Regions from separate parts of the Metabacillus sp. KJ11-3 genome, predicted to be linked through region 1. Evidence: riboswitches for the same ligand, from Rfam matches in the RefSeq annotation. Region 1 holds a riboswitch; the other holds the start of a gene.

Evidence for each region. A riboswitch is a leader RNA that binds a small molecule or an ion and turns the genes downstream of it on or off. The one in region 1 is predicted to bind FMN.
Region 2: linked by a shared signal. The riboswitch ahead of ribE (riboflavin synthase) and the one ahead of AC0L8O_RS23445 (ECF transporter S component) in region 1 are both predicted to bind FMN.

What each region holds. Positions count from the first base shown of each region.
Region 1 is NZ_CM147865.1:4,709,645-4,721,510, forward strand. Features, by position in the region: gene nfsA (oxygen-insensitive NADPH nitroreductase) at 1-587, shown strand, start outside; gene AC0L8O_RS23425 (TolB family protein) at 775-2,073, shown strand; gene AC0L8O_RS23430 (SDR family oxidoreductase) at 2,164-3,069, shown strand; gene AC0L8O_RS23435 (NAD(P)/FAD-dependent oxidoreductase) at 3,435-4,349, shown strand; gene AC0L8O_RS23440 (hypothetical protein) at 4,422-4,676, shown strand; FMN riboswitch at 5,125-5,256, shown strand; gene AC0L8O_RS23445 (ECF transporter S component) at 5,425-5,985, shown strand; gene AC0L8O_RS23450 (helix-turn-helix domain-containing protein) at 6,102-6,437, opposite strand; gene AC0L8O_RS23455 (AraC family ligand binding domain-containing protein) at 6,445-6,954, opposite strand; gene AC0L8O_RS23460 (galactokinase) at 7,186-8,361, shown strand; gene galE (UDP-glucose 4-epimerase GalE) at 8,381-9,370, shown strand; gene galT (UDP-glucose--hexose-1-phosphate uridylyltransferase) at 9,529-11,061, shown strand; gene AC0L8O_RS23475 (YflT domain-containing protein) at 11,358-11,681, opposite strand; gene AC0L8O_RS23480 (glycosyltransferase family 2 protein) at 11,833-11,866, shown strand, end outside.
Region 2 is NZ_CM147865.1:1,280,884-1,292,749, forward strand. Features, by position in the region: gene AC0L8O_RS06630 (stage V sporulation protein AB) at 1-29, shown strand, start outside; gene spoVAC (stage V sporulation protein AC) at 42-491, shown strand; gene spoVAD (stage V sporulation protein AD) at 507-1,529, shown strand; gene spoVAE (stage V sporulation protein AE) at 1,529-1,879, shown strand; gene spoVAEA (stage V sporulation protein SpoVABEA) at 1,886-2,470, shown strand; partial or broken gene AC0L8O_RS06655 (spore germination protein) at 2,448-3,927, shown strand; gene lysA (diaminopimelate decarboxylase) at 4,115-5,437, shown strand; gene AC0L8O_RS06665 (DUF1002 domain-containing protein) at 5,479-6,363, opposite strand; gene AC0L8O_RS06670 (peptidylprolyl isomerase) at 6,568-7,002, shown strand; FMN riboswitch at 7,131-7,279, shown strand; gene ribE (riboflavin synthase) at 7,476-8,123, shown strand; gene AC0L8O_RS06680 (bifunctional 3,4-dihydroxy-2-butanone-4-phosphate synthase/GTP cyclohydrolase II) at 8,198-9,391, shown strand; gene ribH (6,7-dimethyl-8-ribityllumazine synthase) at 9,415-9,882, shown strand; gene AC0L8O_RS06690 (GNAT family N-acetyltransferase) at 10,100-10,456, shown strand; gene AC0L8O_RS06695 (DUF309 domain-containing protein) at 10,547-11,095, opposite strand; gene AC0L8O_RS06700 (YjcZ family sporulation protein) at 11,226-11,318, opposite strand; gene AC0L8O_RS06705 (segregation/condensation protein A) at 11,529-11,866, shown strand, end outside.

The DNA of each region.
Region 1 (11,866 bases):
AGAAAAAGCGGAAATTAGCAGAGTTAGCCGGAGGGCAAAACTATGTAGCGGAAAATGGCCATTTTTTTATTTTTTGTGCAGATTTACATAGGCATCAGTTGATTGCTGATCAATATAATCAGGATGCAAGTGAAATTCTCGAGAGTACTGAAAAGTTTATGGTTGCTGTGATAGATGCGGCTCTTGCGGCACAAAATGCTGTGCTCGCTGCTGAATCAATAGGACTTGGAGCAGTATATATCGGAGGCTTAAGAAACCAACTGTCTGAAGTGGCGAGTTTATTAAAGACCCCTTCACATGTTTTGCCGCTTTTTGGTATTGCAGTAGGTTATCCGGCACAGGAGCCTGATCAAAAGCAAAGACTTCCGTTTGAACATGTGTATCATGAAGATGAGTATCAACAAGATCAGACAAGCTATTTAAGTCAACTAAAAGAATATGATCAACAAATTTCTGCGTATTATGAACAGCGTACAAATGGAGAAAGAAAAGACACATGGACTGGTCAAATGGCGCGCTTATTATCTAGACCGACAAGAATGTATATGAAAGAATTTGTGGAGGAAAAAGGCTTTAATAAGCGATAAATTCATTATGGTCAGGTGCTTTTTGCATCTGGCTTTTTTCTGTATAAATTTCACTTGAAAGCAGTCCTGCTACTAGTAAATATAGTATAATTGGCTAAAATGCTGAGGAATTATTTGGATTTTCACTTTGCGTACAAGTGAGATTGTACCGTTACATAGGATAAAAATAGGAAGGAGTTGAGAATTGGTGAAAAAACAGCGAATACTCATAATCTTCACAGTGGTAAATCTGCTTCTCATGATCGGTTCAATCCTGTATCAAACTCTACAGGACAGAGACCCATATCGTTTTTATACAGGCCTGGGACAGGAATTTGATATAGCCCCAGATGATTCACAATTCGCTTTTTCTTACTTTTTAGATGGACATGAAGCCATTTATATGTCAAATCTGGATGGATCTAATGTTACTAGATTAAGTGAGAAAATAGAGGGAAGATCCCATTCACCGAAATTTTCACATGATGGAGAAGAATTGTTGTTTTTATCAGAGGATGATCAAGGAATTCAAACCATTACAGTAATGAATCATGATGGAAGTGATGCAAAAAGATTGACGCTGGATGGTCTTCACGTAACAGATGCTGTCTTCGCCTCTGACAATGAGATAATATTCTTTACTGCAATGCTAGCATCTGAGGTAGGAAAATTAGAAGGCGAAACAAAGGAAGGGTATGATCTTTACCAAGTAGATCGTCAAAGTGGTCAAATTCGTCAACTGACAGATAAAGACCATTTTTCAATGAATAACCTGTCCATCTCGACTGATGGAGAAACCTTGTATTATAGTTTATTTGAAAGTAATGAACAGCCTGTTGCTTATTCTTTAGAGAAAAAAACCGAAACACCTGTTGCACAAGTCAATGATGATATGTATTCTTCTATTTTTTCCGAAGATGGAAGTTTACTCGCTTATACAGCAGTAACTGAGCAATCAAAGAATAGTAGCTTGTTTCATTATGAGTTGTTCGTAAAAAATGTGAAAAGTAATAAAGTGAAGCAGTTAACAGATTTACAAGCAAATGTGCAGTCGCCGGTCTTTTTGCACAAGACAGATCATATTGCATTTCTACAGTATGAAAATTGGCCAGATGAACCCGAATATATTCAATTAATGTCAGTCTCTCTCGAAGGTAATGTAAAACCGGAGTTGATAGAGTTGGATCTTCCTGTCTCAAGTGAAACCTATTTTATTCCAAAGACAATAGAAGTTTTGTTAAGTGAACAAGCCATTGTCGTTTACTATCTTCTCTTTTTTGTCGGACTAATCCTGGTTGCCAAGAGAAGATCGGGGAAAGTGTATTTGCCTTCATTGATTAGTCTTGCGCTTTCTGTTCTTACGTTTGTTGCCAGCTTCATTGTTGGATTTTTGACAAATCCATGGTATGGAATTGGCTTGAGTATTGTGGCTATTACAATGTTTGTCTGTTCGATCTTCCTTATTATCATTTCATTTATCATAAAAAAATTTATAGGAAAATCCTAAAGGAATGATGATTTCTTTAGGATTTTTGTTATTTTTACAAGCTATTTGTGAATAGATTTAAGCGAAGTAATTGAATGAGGGAGGGCATTCATGTATCCATATCCTATTTATCCGTATTATGGGCAAAAACAACAAATAAAGATGCAGCCGATTGTATTTCCTCCGCAACATCAAAACCGCCAACCTGGTTTTGAATATGAAATGAATCCTCCGCCGATTTCAGAATGGGAAGGGTATAAAGGAAGTGGAAAGTTAAAAAATAAGGTGGCGATTATAACCGGAGGAGATAGTGGGATCGGGAGGGCGGTTGCTTATGTATTTGCGAAAGAGGGGGCTGCAATCGTAATTCCTTATTATAATGAGCATCAAGATGCCCAGACAACGAAGCGCAGAATTGAGGAGTTGGGTGGAAACTGCTTATTATTTTCTGGAGATCTGTCCCGGGAGCAAACGTCTTATGACGTCGTGAAATTGGCCTTACAAACCTTTGGTCGCTTGGACATTGTTATAAATAATCATGCTGTACAATTTGTGCAGAAAAGTATTCTGGATATTTCAGCTGAGCAACTGGAAAGAACGTTTAAAACAAATATTTTTGCCTTTTTTTATATGGTAAAAGCAAGTTTGCCTTATTTACAAAAGGGGAGCTCCATCATTAATACAACATCCATAACAGCGTATGAAGGAAATAAAACGTTAATTGATTATTCTGCAACAAAAGGAGCAATCACAACATTTACAAGATCTTTATCCTTATCACTTGTGGATAAAGGAATAAGAGTGAATGGAGTAGCACCTGGTCCAATCTGGACTCCGTTAATTCCGGCGAGTTTTTCAGCGAAAAATGTATCAACATTTGGTTCAGATTCGGAAATGAAAAGACCAGGGCAACCTTTTGAGCTTGCACCTGCATATGTGTATCTTGCATCAGATGATTCACGCTATGTTACAGGCCAAGTATTACACGTAAATGGAGGTCAATTTCGCACTTCGTGAAAGAACGTAGTTACGACAAAACACCCTGTGAATAACTTGTTTATAGGAGATAATAGTCCTATATATATTGTGGCGAACGAATGTACCCACACAAAATGTGGATAGAAATTGTGGATATGTTGATAACTTTTGTGGATAAGTTGTTGTTAACTGGATAATAAGCTGTTAATATCTAAATTTTTACGTTATAAAAGGTAAATACCTCAAGAAATATCAACAATTTGCAAATGAAAGCGTAGTTATCCACAATTGAAAAATAAAATTTGAAGTATTGAGGGGACCGATTATAAAAAGGTCCCTTTCTATTTGAATGAACAATTTTACTTTGACGCACGATAAGTAGTATCTACTTCAAAGGACGTGTCATGATGTCAAAAAATACATATGAATGTTTAATCGTTGGGGCAGGAATTGCCGGTTTGCAGGCGGCTATTCAATTAGGGAGGTATATGCATAAGGTAGTAGTCATTGATTCTGAAGATGGAAGGTCAAACTTATGCAGAGGCTATCATAATATTTTGGGATGGCCAAACGGCGTAAGTGGTGAAACTCTTAGAGATTTAGGAAGAAAACAAGCAGCACAGTATGGAATTGAATTTATAAAAGATTATGTAATCGAAGCTAAAAAAGATCAAGAAATAATAATGGTGAAAACGAAATCAGGTAAAACCTATGAATCCACAACCCTTTTGTTATCCACAGGAATAAAAGATCGAATACCCGGGATTAAAAACATAAACCCGTGTTTAGGTGTTTCCATCTATGTTTGTCCGGATTGTGATGGCTATGAGGTAAGGGATCAGCATGTTCTCCTTTTAGGGTCAGGGAAAACAGGTGCAAATTTAGCGCTAACTCTTACTTATTGGACAGATAAGATTACGTTCATTAATCATGATGGAGAAATAGAGCTGTCATTATTAAATGAGCTCAAGCAAAAGAACATAGCTGTTATCAATGAAGAGATTGACGGGATTATCACTGAAAATGAATCAGACTTTAAAGGTGTGACATTAAAAAATGGACAAATCGTACATGGTGATAAGGGATTTATCGGATTTGGCGGAAATGCTGTTCATTCTGAGCTTGCAAAACAATTAGGTGTGGAAAGGCTTGAAAATAAACATGTTCTTGTAGATCCTCGAACAAAGGAAACAAATATAACAAATGTTTGGGCAGCGGGAGATCTTATTGCCCACTCAGAACAAGTGACTATTGCGATGGCAGACGGATGTCAGGCAGCAATATGGATTCATAAACGACTATTGAAAAACAATAAGTGAAATCTCTGTTTTCCTTCGTCGTGATGTTTTGTATCATAGAGAGAGTAGGAAACAATAAGGGAGAGGTTGGATTTGAAAAAAGAAATTGAAGAATTGTACGATGAAGTGTATGAAAAACTGGCTGAATATCATCAAAAGTCTTTTGACTACACGGAAAAGCTATCAGAATACCCACTCACCCAATCTGAAGAAGTGACAGAGAAGCTGGAAAGAATCGAATTTGCCTTACAAGCGGCTAAGGATATTTTAGAAAATATCATGACACCTGGAACAAAGATGACGATTATGCATCAAAAGGGGACCATTCAAATAGATCTAAATAATTGAGAGAAGAGTCGTTGCGGTACACGCCTCTATTTTATACGATCAGAAAGCTAAAATTTTATGGATAATAGTATGAGAAAAACTAAGGCTTTCACCATTAGGACTTGGCGATAAACCAAGTTTTTCTAAATAGGTAAGAAAGTATAAAATTTTGTACTTAGTGTGGATGTCTAGCTCCAGCGCCTAGCCCCGAAGTATAAGACGTGCAAGTGCCGTCTTTGCGACAAGACGTCGCGTTCTTAGACTGCCTCTAGGTCAAAGTCAATTTGGAATTGAAGGCAAAGAACGCCTTCTATTCCAAATCGCCTTATTTGCCCTAGGCTGGTCAAGGCGCTTGCGCTTTTCTTATAAAAAAGGGGAAATTTTCACCAAGTGAATAACTAGGAATAAAATGCAAATATCTTTTAAAATATGTAGTTTTCTGTATAATGAAGACATAAACAAAATAACGATCTATCTTCGGGGCAGGGTGAAATTCCCGATCGGCGGTATTAAGAAACTTTCTTTAAGCCCGCGAGCCTTTTAGGCAGGATTTGGTGCGATTCCAAAGCCGACAGTATAGTCTGGATGGGAGAAGATGGAGGTTCAGCTAACGTTCAAAAAATAACTAGATGAACGTTTATTTAAGATGCCTTCAACACTCCCTCATACATTTGTGAGGGAGTTTTTTATGTGGTAATTAACCGCATAAGGTATCTTATTTTGCGAACACCTCTTCCAAACGCGATGGATCAATGGAGGAGAAAGACAAATGATTAGAACAGAAAGATTTAGTGTAAGAACAATGGCTTCAGTTGCAATGCTTAGCAGTATATCGTATTTATTAATGCTGTTAGTTTTCCCGTTGCCGTTATTTCCTACCTTTTTATTCATTGATTTTAGTGACATTCCTGCACTAATTGCTACCATTATGTTTGGTCCAGTGGCAGGTGTCTTAGTCGTTTTAATTAAAAATATCATTAATTTCTTAATGATGGGAAGTCCAACTGGAGTGCCTGTAGGTCACATAGCAAACTTCTTAGCAGGAGTTGTCTTTATCTTACCTACGTATTTTGTATATAAAAAAATGGAAACAAGAAAAGGAATGATGATTGCTCTTGCGGTTGGAACACTTTCAATGGCAATTATTATGAGTATATTAAACTATTTATTTATCCTTCCGGCATATACCTACTTCATGCAGGCACCTGATATGCGCAATTTAGTTATACCTGCAATATTACCGTTTAATGTAGTAAAAGGTGTGCTGATGTCAACAATGTTTGTATTGGTATTTGTCCGACTTAAAAGTTGGATGACAAAAGTTGCATAAAAGAACGAAGACATCCCCAGTGATTTACTGGGGACTATTTTTTGCCGAAAAAGCTATCCTCAGGGAAAACGAGGTAACCTTTATTAATAATGACAAACGGTAACATGTGGATCAACCTAAACAGTATGTTTCTCTTGCCTAATTTCTCCTGGCGATTTCCCGGTGAGTTTCCTGGTTATCTTATTTAAATAATTCGCATTTTTATACCCGACTAACTGTGCAATTTCATCAACTGTATATCTTGTATGCTGCAAAAGCTCGATGGCCTTTTGTAGGCGAATATTTGTTAAATATTGAATAGGCGTTGTCCCAGTTTCTTCTTTAAACAATCTTGTAAAGTGATACTTAGATAATTTTGAAGCCTCTGCCATTTCCTCTGCTCCAATATCATCCTGGTAATAGTTTTGGGCGAATAAAACAGCGCTTATAATTCCTTCTGACCAATCCTCCATAAATTTATCAACTGTTTTTAAGGATAAAGATAATTCCATTAAAAATTGATAAGCAATGCTTGAGCCATGGTAGGCATTGGTGATTTTTTTCGATTGAATCATCGTAAATTTGCTTAAGCAGTTTAATGAGTGGTGATTCCGGGTGGAAACGAACAACCTGGTTGTCTGATTTTTTAACCTGCTCCCAACAGCGCTTTGCTTCGTTTCCGTATAGAGTTAAATAGAGAAACTCCCATTTTGTTGATTGCTCAGGTAAATAATAACGATAATTGCTTGGACTGTTCACAATAAACGCATGGCCTGCTTTTAGTTGATAAATCTTTCCGTCAATATTGATTTCTCCATGTCCTGATAACGTATATTGAAAAATGTATTTATCTTGATCCTTTCTTTCTGTACCGCTCCAAGAATAAATCGATGAATCCTGTTCATCCCAACCAACAGACCAAATTTGTGCAACTTTGTTCACATTAGGTTCATTAAACCGAAAAACAATTGCGCCCTTTTTCTTTTCCATAGCAAAAAAATCCCCCTTTCTTACCCTTTTTCGTTGAGGTGAGCAAAAAAAGACTGAAGTATGTTCGTAAAACGTATGAAATATAGCTATATTCATTGTGTTTAAATAAAACTTCTAAGCAAATAAGTGCTAATGTATAAAATAATTTTACCATTGTTCCTGGTAAGAAAGGAACTTACAATAAAGATAACGTTATCACAAACAAAAACGCGAGATGAAGGGTGATTTCCAATGACAGAACAATTACTTCAACAATTTAAACAGATATTCAACAACGATCAGTCTGTTCGCACTTTTTTTGCGCCGGGCCGAGTGAATTTAATAGGAGAACATACAGATTATAATGGAGGTCATGTGTTTCCATGTGCGTTAACGTTTGGGACATACGCAGTCGTTGCACCAAGAAATGACCAATCTATTTGTCTGTACTCAGTCAATTTTCCAAATGTAGGCATCATTGAACTATCAACTCAAGATCAGTTTGTACGTCAAAAAGAGCATGATTGGGCCAACTACCCTAAAGGTGTGATGAAAGAGTTTATTGATCGAGGCAATCAGCTTAAAACAGGATTTGATGTTTTATACTACGGTAATATCCCGAATGGTGCGGGATTATCTTCTTCAGCATCTATTGAACTTGTTACAGCAGTTGCTTTACAATCAATCTTGGAAACAACGTTCAGTAGTGTGGATCTTGTTAAAATGAGTCAGCATGCAGAAAATGAATTTATCGGCGTTAGCTGTGGCATTATGGATCAATTTGCGATCGGAATGGGAAAAGAAGACCATGCAATTTTGTTAAATTGTCAAACACTGGACTATCAATATAGCCCGATTGTCCTTGAAAATGCCTCACTTGTTATTGCCAACACAAATAAACGCAGAACACTTGCAGACTCGAAATACAATGAAAGACGCTCGGAATGTGAACGTGCTCTTTCACAATTGCAAAAGGAATTATCAATTCAATCTCTTGGCGACCTAACACCAGAGCAATTTGAACAACATCGATATTTAATTGAAAACGAAGTTGATCAAAAGCGTGCAAAACATGCTGTTTATGAAAATGCGAGAACAATTCTGGCAGTTGAAAAACTTCAACAAGGTGATATTGAAAGCTTTGGTCAATTAATGTGTGATTCTCACACATCTTTACGAGATGATTATGAGGTAACTGGTTTTGAGCTTGATACTTTAGTAGAAGCAGCCCTTAGCCAAGAAGGTGTTATCGGCTCAAGAATGACAGGAGCTGGCTTTGGCGGTTGTACAGTATCGATTGTGAAAAATGATAAAATTGAAGAATTCATTCAAGATGTAGGCAAACGCTATAACGAAAAAACAGGATTAAAAGCTGACTTTTACGTAGCGAATGTTGGCGATGGAGCAAAAGAAATAAACATGAACTAAACAATTGGAGGATGAAAAGATGGCAGTTTTAGTTTGCGGTGGAGCAGGATATATCGGTAGTCACGCGGTTTCCGAGCTGTTAGATCGAAATGAAGAGGTTGTAGTGGTTGATAATCTTCAAAAGGGACATCTACCGGCTGTTTTAGAAGGAGCAAAATTTTACAACGGTGATTTACGTGATGAAGCTTTCCTAAAAAACGTTTTCCAAGAAAATGATATCGAAGCAGTCATCCACTTTGCGGCTGATTCACTAGTAGGCGAAAGTGTTGAAAAACCACTTCAATACTATGAAAACAATGTGTACGGAACAATGTGCCTTTTAAAGGTGATCCAAGAGTTTGGTGTAAAGAAGATTGTCTTTTCATCAACGGCTGCAACCTATGGTGAAGCAGAAAATATTCCAATCGTTGAGACTGACCCTACTGTTCCAACAAACCCATATGGCGAAACAAAGCTTGCAGTTGAAAAAATGCTGAAGTGGAGTGAACAGGCATACGGATTAAAATATGTCGTGCTTCGCTATTTCAATGTTGCTGGTGCTCATATGGAAGGAAAACTTGGCGAAGACCATGATCCGGAAACACACTTAATTCCAATCATTTTACAAGTAGCCTTGGGAGATCGTGAGAAAATTATGATCTTTGGTGATGACTACAACACAGAAGATGGCACATGTATAAGAGATTATATTCATGTGACAGACTTAGCGGATGCTCATATTTTAGCGATTGAAAAGCTGCGCAAAGATCATACAAGCGCTACGTATAATCTTGGAAATGGAAACGGCTTTTCGGTAAAAGAAGTGATCGAAACAGCTCGAAAAGTAACAGGTCATCCAATTCCTGCAGAAGTTGCACCGCGTCGTGCAGGTGACCCGGCTGTTTTAATTGCTTCATCCGAAAAAGCGATCAATGAGCTTGGATGGAAACCTAAATATGCAGATCTTCACACAATGATTGAAAGCGCCTGGAACTGGTTTCAAAAGAATCCTAAAGGCTATCAAAAATAAATTTCTTTTTGCGACATCCAGCTCCAGCGCCTAGCACCTCTAGGGTCTAGCCAATTTAGAATTGAAGGCAAAGAACACCTTCTATTCTAAATCGTCTTATTTGCCCGAGGCTGAACAAGGCGCTTGCGCTTTTGATATAAGACGAGAGGGTGTATACCATGTCTATTCATATTGATGCTGAAATAGAAAGATTGCTTCAATTTGCTTTAAAAAAGGAAATAATTACAGTCTGGGACGTGGATTTAGCCCGCAATAAAATCTTAGAGGTGTTACAGCTTTCTGATGTGAAAGCTGTAACAGTTGATGAGGAAGTACCGGATTCTCCTGTATCCATTTTAGACTCGATATTGGATTGGGCTGCTGAACAGGGACTTATCGAAGATAACACTGTTACCTACCGAGATTTATTTGACACAAAAATAATGGGCTGTCTTGTTCCTTCACAAGGGGAAATCATACGTCGATTTGATGAACTTGTCTTTCAGGGCGGACCTAAACAAGCAACAGAATGGTTTTACCAGTTCTCACAGGATGTGCATTATATTCGGACTGACCGCATAGAGAAAAATGAAAAATGGCTTGTTGGTACGGAATATGGTGATCTGCAAATGACAATCAATTTGTCAAAGCCAGAAAAAGATCCTGTTGCGATTGCGGCGGCAAGAAATATGCAAAAAAGTGAGTACCCTGATTGTCTTTTATGTAAAGAGAATGTTGGATATGCAGGTCGTTTGGATCATCCGGCAAGACAAAATCATCGCATTATTCCTGTTACACTTGATGATGAACAATGGTTTCTACAGTTCTCACCATATGTGTATTACAATGAGCATGCGATTGTCTTTTCAGGTGAACATAAGCCGATGAAAATTTCCAAAGACTCATTTAAAAAGCTTCTGCATTTTGTTGAGCAGTATCCTCATTATTTCCTTGGGTCAAATGCAGATTTACCGATTGTGGGAGGATCTATTTTAAGTCATGACCACTTCCAAGGGGGACATCATACCTTCCCGATGGAAGTAGCAGAAAAAATGTATACTTTTTCTGTAAGTAAATACCCATCCATTGATTTCGCCATCGTGAAGTGGCCGATGTCTGTGCTGCGTCTGCAAGGAAATAATCAAGAAGATTTAATTGCAGCAGCAGATGATATATTACATGAATGGAAGACCTATAGTGACGAGACTGTAGAAATACACGCTTTTTCCGGTGAGACTCCACATAACACGATCACACCGATTGCCAGAAGAAGAGGCGAACTTTTTGAGCTTGATTTGGTATTAAGAAATAACCGAACTAGTGATGAGCATCCTTTCGGGATTTTCCATCCTCATCAAGAGGTTCATCATATTAAAAAGGAAAATATCGGCTTAATCGAGGTAATGGGATTAGCTGTATTACCGGGAAGACTACTGGATGAGCTCAAAAAACTAGCAGAATACTTGGTTAACGAAGATGGCTTAGGCAAGATCGCAAGAGATGACGAAATGAACAAACATTATGAATGGGCGAAACAGGTATATAATAAATACCCAGATCTAACAGAAGCCAATGTGTATGATGTACTGTTAAAAGAAGTAGGACATGTTTTTGCAACCATTTTAGAGCATGCAGGAGTATTCAAGCAGGATGAAGCCGGACAACAAGGATTTAAGCGCTTTGTTCAGCAACTGCAAACTTCATTAAAATAAAAAATGTATATTTACTAGTATAAGATGTCTTAAATGTGTCAATGATGCTAGTAATCCCCCCTAATTTTTATATATGTATGTTGCCTCCTTACTTGTAAGGGGGTATTTTTTTTGAATGTAAGAAAGTATAAATTTTGTACTTAGTATTAGTGTCCAGCCCCGACAAGCATAAGCCACAAATGAATTGAAGACACAGAACGTCTTCTATGCATTTCCGTCTTAATTGCCCTAGGCTGATCAAGGCGCTTGCGCTTTTCAACACCAAAAGGGACAGCTTTGAACTGTCCCTATCAATATCATTGAGCTACAATAACGACTCTGCCCTCATCAAGCTCTTCCTCTAATTCATTTGCTTTTGTTTGTGAAACTCCTAATGATGTCATTCTCTCTCTCAGGCTATATCCCCGAGATCGAAAAACATTGGCCATTTTATCAAAAAGACCTTCTTCTTTTAAACCGATATGACGAGTGTCTGTCTGTTCTGTTAAATGCTTGGAACGGGTAGTGTCATGTGCAAATAAATAGATGTGATCTTTATCATATCCCTGACCCTCAAGCTCCTGAATGATTTGAGTTGCTTGTACACCATTTTCTACAACATATGTTTTCAAGTTCATCATCTCCTTTTGCATGATTAATAAACTTGTACCCCGTCTAAAAGGAAATGAAACATAATGGGAAAATAAGTTATAGGCTAAAATGTTGTTTTAACTATAAAAGACAGTGAGCTCTTTGTTAAAATAGAAGAATATAAAAGAACAGGTGATGATAATGAAAATATCCATAGTGATTGTGACACATAATC
Region 2 (11,866 bases), 1.7 Mb from region 1:
TTCATTGGATGTATTTTGTGAATCATTAAGGAGGTCTGAACATGGCGAAAATGAAAGAAGATTATAAGAATAAAATTAAAGATTATCAACCAAAGCCACCATATTTTATTAATTGCCTAAAGGCGTTTCTAATAGGTGGATTTATTTGTTTATGTGGCCAAGGAATTCAAAATTTTTATATGAATGTTTTTCACTTTTCAGAAAAAGATGCAGGAAATCCGACTGTTGCCACGTTGATTTTAATATCTGCTTTACTAACAGGGTTTGGTATCTATGATAAGCTTGGGCAATTTGCTGGAGCAGGATCTGCTGTACCTGTTACTGGGTTTGCTAACTCAATGACAAGTGCAGCAATTGAGCATAGAAGTGAAGGGGTTGTATTAGGAGTTGCCACCAATATGTTTAAGTTAGCGGGAAGTGTTATCGTTTTTGGTGTTGTGGCTGCATATATCGTCGGAATGATTCGTTATTTTTATGGACTAGCATTTTAAGGTGGGGTGAATAAATTGAAACTAACTGGAAAGCAGACATGGCAATTTGAGAATCCTTTATTTGTCCATTCAAGTGGAACAGCTGTTGGTCCAAAAGAAGCAGATGGACCACTTGGCCAGTATTTTGATATAAAACATAAAGAACTTCACTGTGGTGAAGATAACTGGGAACTAGCAGAACGAAGGTTAATGGAGCAGGCAGTTGAACAATGTCTTACAAAAGGAAATAAAACGATAGATGATATAGATTTATTTTTAGCAGGAGATTTGCTGAATCAAAATGTTACGGCAAATTATGTAGCGAGACATCTCAGTCTTCCCTTTCTTTGTATGTTTGGTGCTTGTTCAACATCAATGGAAACAGTTGCAATGGGATCTGCTTTAGTTGATGGAGGTTTCGCTAGTCAAGTAATTGCTGCAACAAGCAGTCATAATGCCACAGCAGAGAGACAGTTTCGTTATCCAACGGAATATGGTGGGCAAAAGCCTGATACTGCAACCTTTACAGTTACTGGTTCAGGTGCCGTATTAATTAATAAAGAAGTAAGTAATATTAAAATTACTTCTGCGACTATTGGAAAAGTAGCAGATTTAGGGATTAAGGATCCGTTTGATATGGGTTCTGCCATGGCACCGGCGGCAGCGGATACCATTGCACAGCATCTTAAAGATTTAAATAGAACTCCAGATGATTATGACCTATTTTTAACAGGAGACCTATCAGGTGTTGGCAGTCCAATTGTAAAAGAGTTATTGAAGGAAGAAGGTTACGATGTTCATGATAAGCATAATGATTGCGGCTTAATGGTCTATCGCCCGGATCAAAAAGTATTTGCTGGTGGTAGTGGATGCGGTTGTTCCGCTGTCGTGACATATTCACATATCTTTAACGAACTTAATGCAGGAAATTTAAAGCGGGTTTTTGTTGTAGCGACGGGTGCATTACTAAGCCCAACAATGATTCAACAGAAAGAATCGATTCCAACAATAGCACATGGAGTTGTATTCGAAAGAGCGGATGGGGGAGTGAATAGCTAATGGAATATTTATTAGCATTCGTTGTCGGAGGAGCTATTTGTGTAATAGGTCAGATCCTTTTAGATGTTTTTAAACTAACCCCTGCTCATGTCATGAGCTCCTTTGTAGTATCAGGTGCAATATTAGATGGATTTGGACTTTATGATAAATTAATAAAGTTTGCCGGAGCTGGGGCAACTGTACCTATCACTAGTTTTGGACACTCTCTTCTACATGGAGCAATGGAACAGGCTAAGGAGCATGGATTTATTGGGATTGGGATTGGAATATTTGAACTAACTTCAGCAGGTATTTCGGCAGCCATTTTATTTGCATTCATTATGGCACTTATCTTTAAACCGAAAGGATAGGTTACATTGGCAGAAAAAGCGAGGGTCATTATTGTTACTGATGGAGATGAATATGCAGCAAGAACAATTCAATATGTAGCAGCCCAAATAGGGGGAAGAACCATTTCGCAAACCCAGGGAAATCCTACAATTCTTAGTGGTAGCCAAATAGTTGAGCTTATCCTTCAGGCAAAAAATGACCCTGTCTTTGTCATGTTTGATGATTGTGGATTATTAGGTGAAGGCGCTGGTGAAGTAGCTTTAAAATATGTTGCAGAACATCCCAAAATAGAGGTCCTTGGTGTTATTGCAGTGGCGTCCAAAACACATCAAACAGAGTGGACGAGAGTTGATGTGAGTATTGACAGATTTGGTGAATTAACCGAATACGGTGTAGATAAAAGTGGACTTAAAGATCTTGAACTCGGAAGAATAAGCGGTGATACGGTGTATTGTTTAGATCAATTAGAGGTACCTATTATTGTTGGAATTGGGGACATTGGCAAAATGGCTAGAAAGGACAGTGTGAAGATTGGATCGCCAATTACAATGAAAGCTGTTGAATTAATACTAGAAAGGAGCGGTTATAATGTCAACAGAGACGGAAGCTAAACAATATCCGATAACGGGAAACTTAGCAGAAAGTGAAAAATTTTTCACCGAACATGTTGGACTTAATACAAGCTTTGATTTAGGTGTAAGGAAATTGACCATACTAGACTTTCAAGTAAATATGTATTATTTAAATGGTCTATGTGATACGAATTATATTACTCAAATATTAAAAAATGTATCATTAATAAATGATCGTGAAGTAAATCATATAAAATTCAAGGAAATTTTAGAAAATAGAATTGTTAATCAATCAGTCCAAAAGATAAGAACATTGGATGAAGTGGTTGACCAAGTTCTTTCAGGATTAATCGTTTTCCTTATGGAAGGTTCGGACTATGGGCTGGTTGTCGATGTAAGAAGTTATCCCGGCAGACAACCTCAAGAGCCTGATACAGAAAAAATTGTCCGTGGAGCAAGGGACGGGTTTGTCGAAAATATTATTGTTAACACAAGGCTTAATCCGCAGAAGGATTAGAGATGAACGTTTGCGTTATGAAATGATGAAAATTGGTGAACGCTCAAAAACAGATGTTTGTCTTGCTTACGTCAAAGATGTAGCCGATCCCGGGCTAGTTAAAACCATAAAAAAGGAACTTGATACAATCAAAGTTGATGGAATTACAATGGCTGATAAAACAATCGAAGAATTTTTAGTCAAGCAGGGCTATAATCCGTATCCCTTAGTAAGGTATACAGAGAGACCCGATGTCGCGGCTAATCACTTATTAGAAGGGCATGTATTAATTATTGTTGATACATCGCCGAGTGTCATTATCACTCCTACTACATTCTTTCATCATGTTCAGCATGCGGAGGAATATCGCCAAGCACCAGCGGTAGGTACATTCTTACGATGGGTCCGATTTTTAGGAATCATTGCATCCATTTTTCTTTTACCATTATGGTTTTTGTTTGTCCTAGAACCTTCTCTTTTACCTGAAAATATAGCTTTTATTGGACCTAATGAAGAAAAAAATATTCCGATTGTGATACAAATATTTTTAGCTGATTTTGGGATTGAATTTTTAAGAATGGCTGCGATACATACACCAACATCTCTTTCTACTGCGATGGGTCTAATCGCTGCTGCGTTGATTGGTCAAATCGCGATTGATGTTGGTTTATTCGTTCCGGAGGTAATCTTATATGTAGCTGTTGCTGCTATCGGAACCTTTGCAACACCAAGTTATGAATTAAGTGTTGCAAATAAAATGGCGAGGTTAATACTGTTAATTGCAGTCGCTGTTTTTAAATTAGAAGGCTTTGTTATTGGATGTACACTTTTTATCATCTCACTTGTAAGAATAAAATCACTAAACACTCCTTACCTATGGCCCTTTCTACCATTTAATGCGAAGGCATTATGGCAAATCATTATCCGTACATCTGTCCCGGGAGCTAAGCTTAGACCGAGTATTGTACATCCTCAAAACGTAAAAAAACAACCGGAATAGGGTAAAGTGACATTGAAAGAACCCCTCATTTATGATATTGTATGTTTAATTTCATGCAGAATTTTCATAACAGACAGTTAATGACCAGCTGGTGTTAACTGTCTTTTTTCTTGAATAATTAATCAACTATTTTGCAGGCAAGATAAGTTAAACGTAAAAGCCTAGTTGTAGAAAGAGGGGATACATTTTGTTCTTACATGGTACTAGTAAGATAAATGAAAAAGGGCATTTAGAAATAGGCGGAGTGGATACCATTCAATTGGCACAAGAATATGGTACACCTCTTTATATTTACGATGTAGCGTTAATAAGAGAACGCGCTCGAAGCTTTAAAGAAGCTTTTGAAAAAATGGGCGTTAAAGCACAAGTTGCTTATGCTAGTAAGGCATTTTCATCGATTGCCATGTTTCAGCTTATTGATGAAGAAGGTCTTTCATTGGATGTCGTATCCGGCGGTGAGTTATACACAGCCATTGCTTCAGGATTCCCTGCTTCAAAAATCCATTTGCATGGTAACAATAAAAGCAAAGCAGAACTTAAAATGGCACTAGATCACGGTGTCGGGTGTATTGTTGTAGATAACTTCTATGAAATTGAACTTTTAAAAGACCTCACCAATACATCTGGTCAAAAAATATCAGTCCTTCTACGAGTCACGCCAGGTGTTGAAGCACATACACATGATTATATTACAACAGGACAAGAGGATTCAAAGTTTGGATTTGGTTTATTAAATGGACAAATTGAAAAGGCGATCGAGGCAGTATTGGATTCAAGTCATATTCAATTGCTGGGAATTCATTGCCATATTGGTTCTCAAATATTCGATACTGCTGGATTTGTCCTAGCAGCCGAAAGAGTATTTATGAAAATCAAGGAATGGAAAAGCCAATTCTCATTTATCCCCGAGGTTGTGAACCTGGGTGGAGGTTTTGGAATTCGCTATACAGCAGAAGATGAGCCGCTTCCGGCAACTTATTATGTAGAAAAAATTGTTGAGGCTGTTAAAAATCAAGTAAATGAAATGGGTATTGCAATGCCGGAAATTTGGATTGAACCAGGCCGCTCACTAGTAGGTGATGCGGGAACAACATTGTATACAACTGGATCAACAAAAACCGTACCTAATATTAGAGAATATGTAGCGATTGATGGTGGGATGAGTGACAATATCCGTCCGGCTTTATATCAAGCAAAATATGAAGCAGTATTAGCAAATCGGGCATTAGAAAAGCATGATGTCCCTGTTTCAATTGCAGGAAAATGCTGTGAAAGCGGAGATATGTTAATTTGGGATCTGCCATTACCAGAGGTAAAATCAAATGATATTTTGGCTGTTTTCTGTACAGGTGCTTATGGTTACTCAATGGCAAATAATTATAACAGAATCCCTAGACCAGCAGTTGTTTTCGTTGAAAACGGTGAGGCACAACTTGTAGTGAAAAGAGAGAGGTTTGAAGATTTGATTGGTAATGACTTACCTTTACAATCAAAAGTCATTAATAAATAAGGGTAATACAAAACGAGAGCAGTATGTCACTGCTCTCGTTTTTATGCGGACTGCTCATTGTTTGTGAAAATTGAAATAAAAGCATTCCACAGTGATATGAAGAACTCTTTTACTTGCTCTAAGAAAGTTTGTCCTTCCTCGGAATTAAGGAAATTTGATATTTTATCTTTTGCTTGGTCAAGTTGGTCACCCACTTGATTCCAATCTATATTGATATCCTTCATTTTATTAAATAAATCAATTAAACTATTGATTTGTTCTTCAGACAACGTAATACCTAAATCATTCGCTGCATTTTCGATCATTGTACGTATTTCCGCATCTGTCTCAGGCATTCCATTTTTAGCAATTTCATCTTTAATTTTTGCCATTAAAGCAGTTGCGTTTTCCGCTCCAACCTCATCTCCAAGTTTAGCAGTTGTGACAAGTTCTTCATTAGCTACCTGTTTTACATCCTCAGGTATGGCTTCCTCAGAAGTAATCTCATAAGCTTTGATCAAGCCTGTTAAAGCAGCAGTACCAGAAACTTCGAACGGAGCCGTAACGTAAACAGATGCATCTTTAATACCTGCTGTCATAAGGGCATTTAAAAACATTTCATCTGTAACCCAAGTTATGTTCTTTGTTTTTACTTCTAGCCCTGAACCGGACTCTTCAATCGTGATGCTTGTAGAGGATATTGCTTTTTTCCCTATAGTAGCTTTTGGAATATAGTCACCTAAATATTGATGTTCTTCCTCATTGGACACAGTGATGATTTGATCTTCTGATGTCGCATTCATTTCTTTTAAAATGGTTTGTTTTTGCGCTTCTGTTAAATTTTCTCCAAGAGTAATGGTCATATCTCCAACTACAGCATCAGCGTAGGTTAAAGATGGAAAAGCAAATAAAAGTAAAGCGATGAACCCTATTATATATTTTTTCAAGATAATGCCTCCTTATTTAAAACAATGACTCTTCCCATCTATTATAGTGCTTTTTTGTAAAAGTCAATACATGGTTAATGGAAATTAAGAATTTCTTAATATTATTTAAATACGATCTATTTGGTATTCCTCCCTTGAGTATAGTAGAATAGGTAAGTATTCATGTCTATTAGACGTACAAAACATATTGGAGGTTTCATACATATGAAAAAAGCGCAAATTACGATGGAAAACGGAGATATCATGACATTGGAACTTTACTCAAATGAAGCACCAGGAACTGTAGCTAACTTTGAAAAGCTTGCTAATGAAGGTTTCTATAATGGTTTAACTTTTCATCGTGTTATTCCTGGATTTGTAGCACAAGGTGGATGTCCGCATGGAACAGGAACTGGTGGTCCTGGCTATACAATTAAATGTGAAACACAAGGCAACCCACATAAGCATGAAGCAGGTTCACTTTCAATGGCACATGCTGGGAAAGACACTGGTGGAAGCCAATTCTTCATCGTTCACGAGCCACAGCCTCACTTAAATGGAGTTCACACTGTATTTGGTAAAGTGGTTGATAATCTTGAAGCAGTTTATAAAATTAAACCGAACGATGTAATGAAGGAAGTAAAGGTTTTTGAAGAATAAAAGTTAAAACAAAGGACTGTCTCATTCTGGGGCGGTTCTTTTTAATTTCTAAAAAAAGAACATAAAGATTGCAACATTCTCATTATACGGATAAAATATAATTTATAATTTCATATTTCGTATTACATTACATTCTTCGGGGCAGGGTGAAATTCCCTACCGGCGGTGATGAAGGGGATGACCCCTCTTAGTCCGTGACCCGTTAGCACAATTGTTAACGGTGGATCTAGTGAGATTCTAGAGCCGACAGTGAAAGTCTGGATGGGAGAAGGATTGCGTGATTTTTTGCGGTGTATTAAAGTCTGTGAAAAAACAGACATTTAATACTCTTATTTGACATACTCAAATATCAATTTCGAACATTTACCAAGGCCCCTAGTCTTTTTGACAGTGGGCTTTTTTAGCTTTGCATAAAATAAGCAAAGCAATGTAAACGTAAATATGACATCTTTACACAGGAAGGAGGAAATTAAATGTTTACAGGAATTATTGAAGAGATTGGCACAATTCAAAGTGTACAAAACGCTAAAGAAGCAATCGTATTTACTGTAGGGGCGAAGCATATTCTTCACGATGTATCTCTAGGTGACAGTATTTCAGTAAACGGAGTCTGCTTAACGGTCACACAATTTTCAGCTGAATCATTCTCTGTTGACGTGATGCCGGAAACAGTTAGGAGTACTTCTTTATCGCAATTGAAAAAAGGGTCACCAGTAAACTTAGAGAGAGCGATGGCAGCTAATGGACGATTCGGCGGTCACTTTGTTTCCGGTCATGTTGACGGTATCGGGAAAATTACAAAAAAACAGCAGGTGTCCAACGCGGTTTACTATGAAATACAGGTACCGGAAGAATTGACTAGTACATTGATCCAGAAAGGATCTATTACAGTGGATGGTATAAGCTTGACAATTTTTGGGTTAGACAAAGAAAAAGTTGTTATCTCAATCATTCCTCACACTTTAGGGGAAACTATTTTAGGTACAAAAGGTGTTGGCGATATTGTGAATATTGAATGTGATATGGTTGGGAAATATATAAAAAAATTTGTTTCTCAGCAAGTGCAGACAAAGGGTCCTTCATTAAGTAAATCATTTTTGGAAGAGAACGGATTTGTTTAAGTCACGTATAGATATAAGCTAACTAGCTGACTTAATAGCCTTTAACATGTAACATATATGAAAGGAGTTATATCATGTTCCATACAATTGAAGAGGCGATAGCAGATTTAAGAGATGGGAAAGTAGTCATTGTAGTTGATGATGAAGATCGTGAAAATGAAGGGGATTTTGTTTCACTTGCAGATAGAGTGACTCCTGAAGCAATTAATTTTATGATAAAGCATGGCAGAGGACTTGTGTGTGTGCCATTAACTGAAAAACAGGCAGCTAAGTTGGATCTTTCCCCTATGGTCACTCATAACACAGATCCACATGGAACAGCTTTCACAGTAAGTGTAGATCATAAAACAAATGCAACAGGAATTAGTGCGTTTGAACGTGCTGATACTGTAAGAGCACTTTTATCAGATGAATCTAAACCTTCAGATTTTAAAAGACCAGGACATACCTTTCCGTTAATAGCCAAAGAAGGTGGCGTTCTCCGTAGGGCAGGCCATACAGAAGCAGCAGTAGATTTGTCTCTTTTATGCGGTGCCAAGCCTGGTGGAGTTATTTGTGAGATCATAAAAGAAGATGGAACAATGGCAAGAGTACCTGATCTTCTAATCCTTTCTGAAGAGCTTAACCTAAAGATTATTACGATTAAGGACTTAATTCAATATCGCAACCGTAGAGAAAAGTTGGTGAAGAAAGAAGTTGAAATTGAATTGCCAACAGAATTTGGTTCTTTTAGAGCAATTGGATATTCTAATGTACTAGATCAAAAAGAACATGTTGCGTTTGTAAAAGGGGAGATAAACCCTGAAGAGGATATATTAGTAAGAGTGCATTCAGAATGTCTTACAGGAGATGTATTTGGTTCATATAGATGTGATTGTGGACCACAATTACATGCTGCACTCTCTCAAATTGAAAAAGAGGGTAAAGGTGTATTACTCTACATGAGACAAGAAGGAAGAGGTATTGGTCTGATTAATAAAATGAGGGCTTATAAGCTTCAAGAACAAGGGTATGATACCGTTGTAGCAAACGAAAAGTTAGGATTTGGTCCAGATCTAAGAGATTATGGCATTGGTGCTCAGATACTTAAAGATTTAGGAATTGAAAAAATGAAGCTCTTAACAAATAATCCTCGTAAAATTGCTGGACTTGAAGGCTATGGCTTAACGATTATTGACAGAGTACCAATTGAAATGCCTGCAAGAAAGGAAAATGAGCAATACTTAAGAACAAAATTTGAAAAACTAGGTCATTACTTACATTTTTAAATAGAAAATTGGAGGAATAAAGAATGAAAAAAACATTTGAAGGTCATTTAATTGGAAGTGGATTAAAAGTTGCAATAGTGGTAGCGCGTTTTAATGAATTTATTACTTCTAAGCTACTAGGAGGAGCGGAAGATGCTCTAAAAAGACATGGTGTTGAAGAATCTGATGTAACAGTAGCTTGGGTTCCAGGTGCATTTGAATTACCATTGGTAGCAAAAAAATTAGCTGAATCCGGCAAATATGATGCAGTTATTACTTTAGGTACTGTCATTCGCGGTGCAACGACTCACTATGATTATGTTTGCAATGAAGCGGCAAAGGGAGTTTCACAAGCATCATTAACAACAGGTGTACCGGTAATTTTCGGTGTATTAACAACTGAATCGATCGAGCAAGCAGTTGAAAGAGCAGGCACAAAAGCTGGTAATAAAGGCTATGAAGCTGCAGTAACAGCAATTGAAATGGGAAATTTATTAAAGACTCTTGATTAATTTTCCAAAAAAGGTGTTTAAAATCGTCGAAAAACTGTTTATAATGATTGAGAACAAAGGATAATTTTGAATCATATATATAATTGTATTTATTTGTGAATTTGGCTAGTGTTAAACTTTGTTAATAACTTAAAACAAGGTAAATCAGCTAATTTTTGTACGGTTTTAAACACTTTTGCTTTCATATTGAAGGCTAATTCGTTAATGAGGGGTATCTATGTTAATTCGCTTTAAAAAAAGTTTTGAAAAAATTGCTATGGGTCTACTGTCATTTATGCCAGCAGAAAAAGACTTAAAGCAATTACAACAAACAATAAAACAATATGAAACATCAGCTGAGTGGCAATTGTTTTTATGGAAACAGGACGAAGATATCATTGGTGCTATTGGTGTCGTTTTTAAAGGAGAAGACCTTGTTGAAATTCAACATATTACCGTTAACCCGTCTCACAGACAACAAGGGATTGGTAAACAAATGGTACATGCGGTAACAGATCTTTATAAGAACAAAACAGTTATTCCAAATGACGAAACAGAAGCTTTTTTTGAAAAATGTAAAGATTGTAAAGAGTAATTGTTAAATGAAAAGGGTCAGACTTCCTTATCATTTCTCAATACCTTCATATTTAGATAGAAGGTAGGAGAAAATCCGGAGGTCTGACCCTTACAAATTAGAATTTTTTTTGTATGAACAGCTCGATTTTTTTCTTTTTTCTAATTCAACTAAACGCTCTTTAATGACGTCAGTTCGATTTCGTCTCATATGTTTATGAATTAGATCGAGGTTTCTTAAGTTACTCTCAATTCCCCATTCCTTTCCCTGTTTACGGCAAATTAACAGGCACTCATTCATTAGGTTTTTATTTATTATCGGAAGATTTATACTTGTATATGGAAGTTGATGTTGTATATCCTCTTTTCTATTCACAAGTAATTTAAGAAGCTGATCACTATGTAACCCTAATTGTTCGATATGGTCTTTTTCTTTTTCTAGAATCTTAATGGCATTTGAAATCATTTTTAAAGCTCCACTAAAATTTTCTCTTCTTTGGTGATAAAGAGCAACTGCGATTTGAATTAACCCGACCCAATATTTCTTTCTATTATTTCGTGCATCTTTTTTCCAGTGTTCTTCCAGCACTTCATGACATTCAAAATAATCTCGATCACAATGAAAATGGACAAGATATTCAATATATGCTCGGTCAAACATTGTACGTTAACACCTTCAATCCCATCATTTCTTAATGACAGTGTAACATAAAACAAGACAAGAATTTAAATATGACTCATTAATTAAAAAGTTTAGAGGTTGCTGAGAAATCAGCAACCTCATTTTGCTATTATAACCAAGCAGCACCTACGATAATTAACAAAATGAACAATACTACAATTAACGCAAAGCCTGCACCATAGTTAAAACCTTGATCACCCATGTTTTTGAATCCTCCTTCATGTTTAGCTTTTATACACTTGTAATATATGAGTGAAAGATTAAATTGTATAGGCAGAAGTCTATCTTTTGAAGTTTTTAGCTTTTTTGAAGATCTTTCCAGTAACCATATAAACGAGAAATAACTATTGGACATGTTAAGAATTTAATCTATACTATATGGTGGCTAGTAGTAAGAATGGTGGGATAGAAATTGCAGTATCACGTAAAAATAGACGCATTTGAAGGACCTTTAGATTTATTACTTCATTTAATAAACCGTTTAGAAATTGATATATATGATATTCCTGTGTCAGAGATAACAGAGCAGTATATGTTATATATTCATACAATGCAAGAGCTCCAGCTTGATATTGCTTCCGAATATTTAGTTATGGCAGCAACATTATTGTCGATAAAGAGCAGAATGTTGCTTCCGAAACAAGAAGAAGAACTTTTTGAGGATGAATATGGAGAAGAGCCTGAGGAAGATCCCCGCGATGAGTTGATGAGGCGATTAATTGAGTATCGAAAATATAAAGAGGCTGCAGA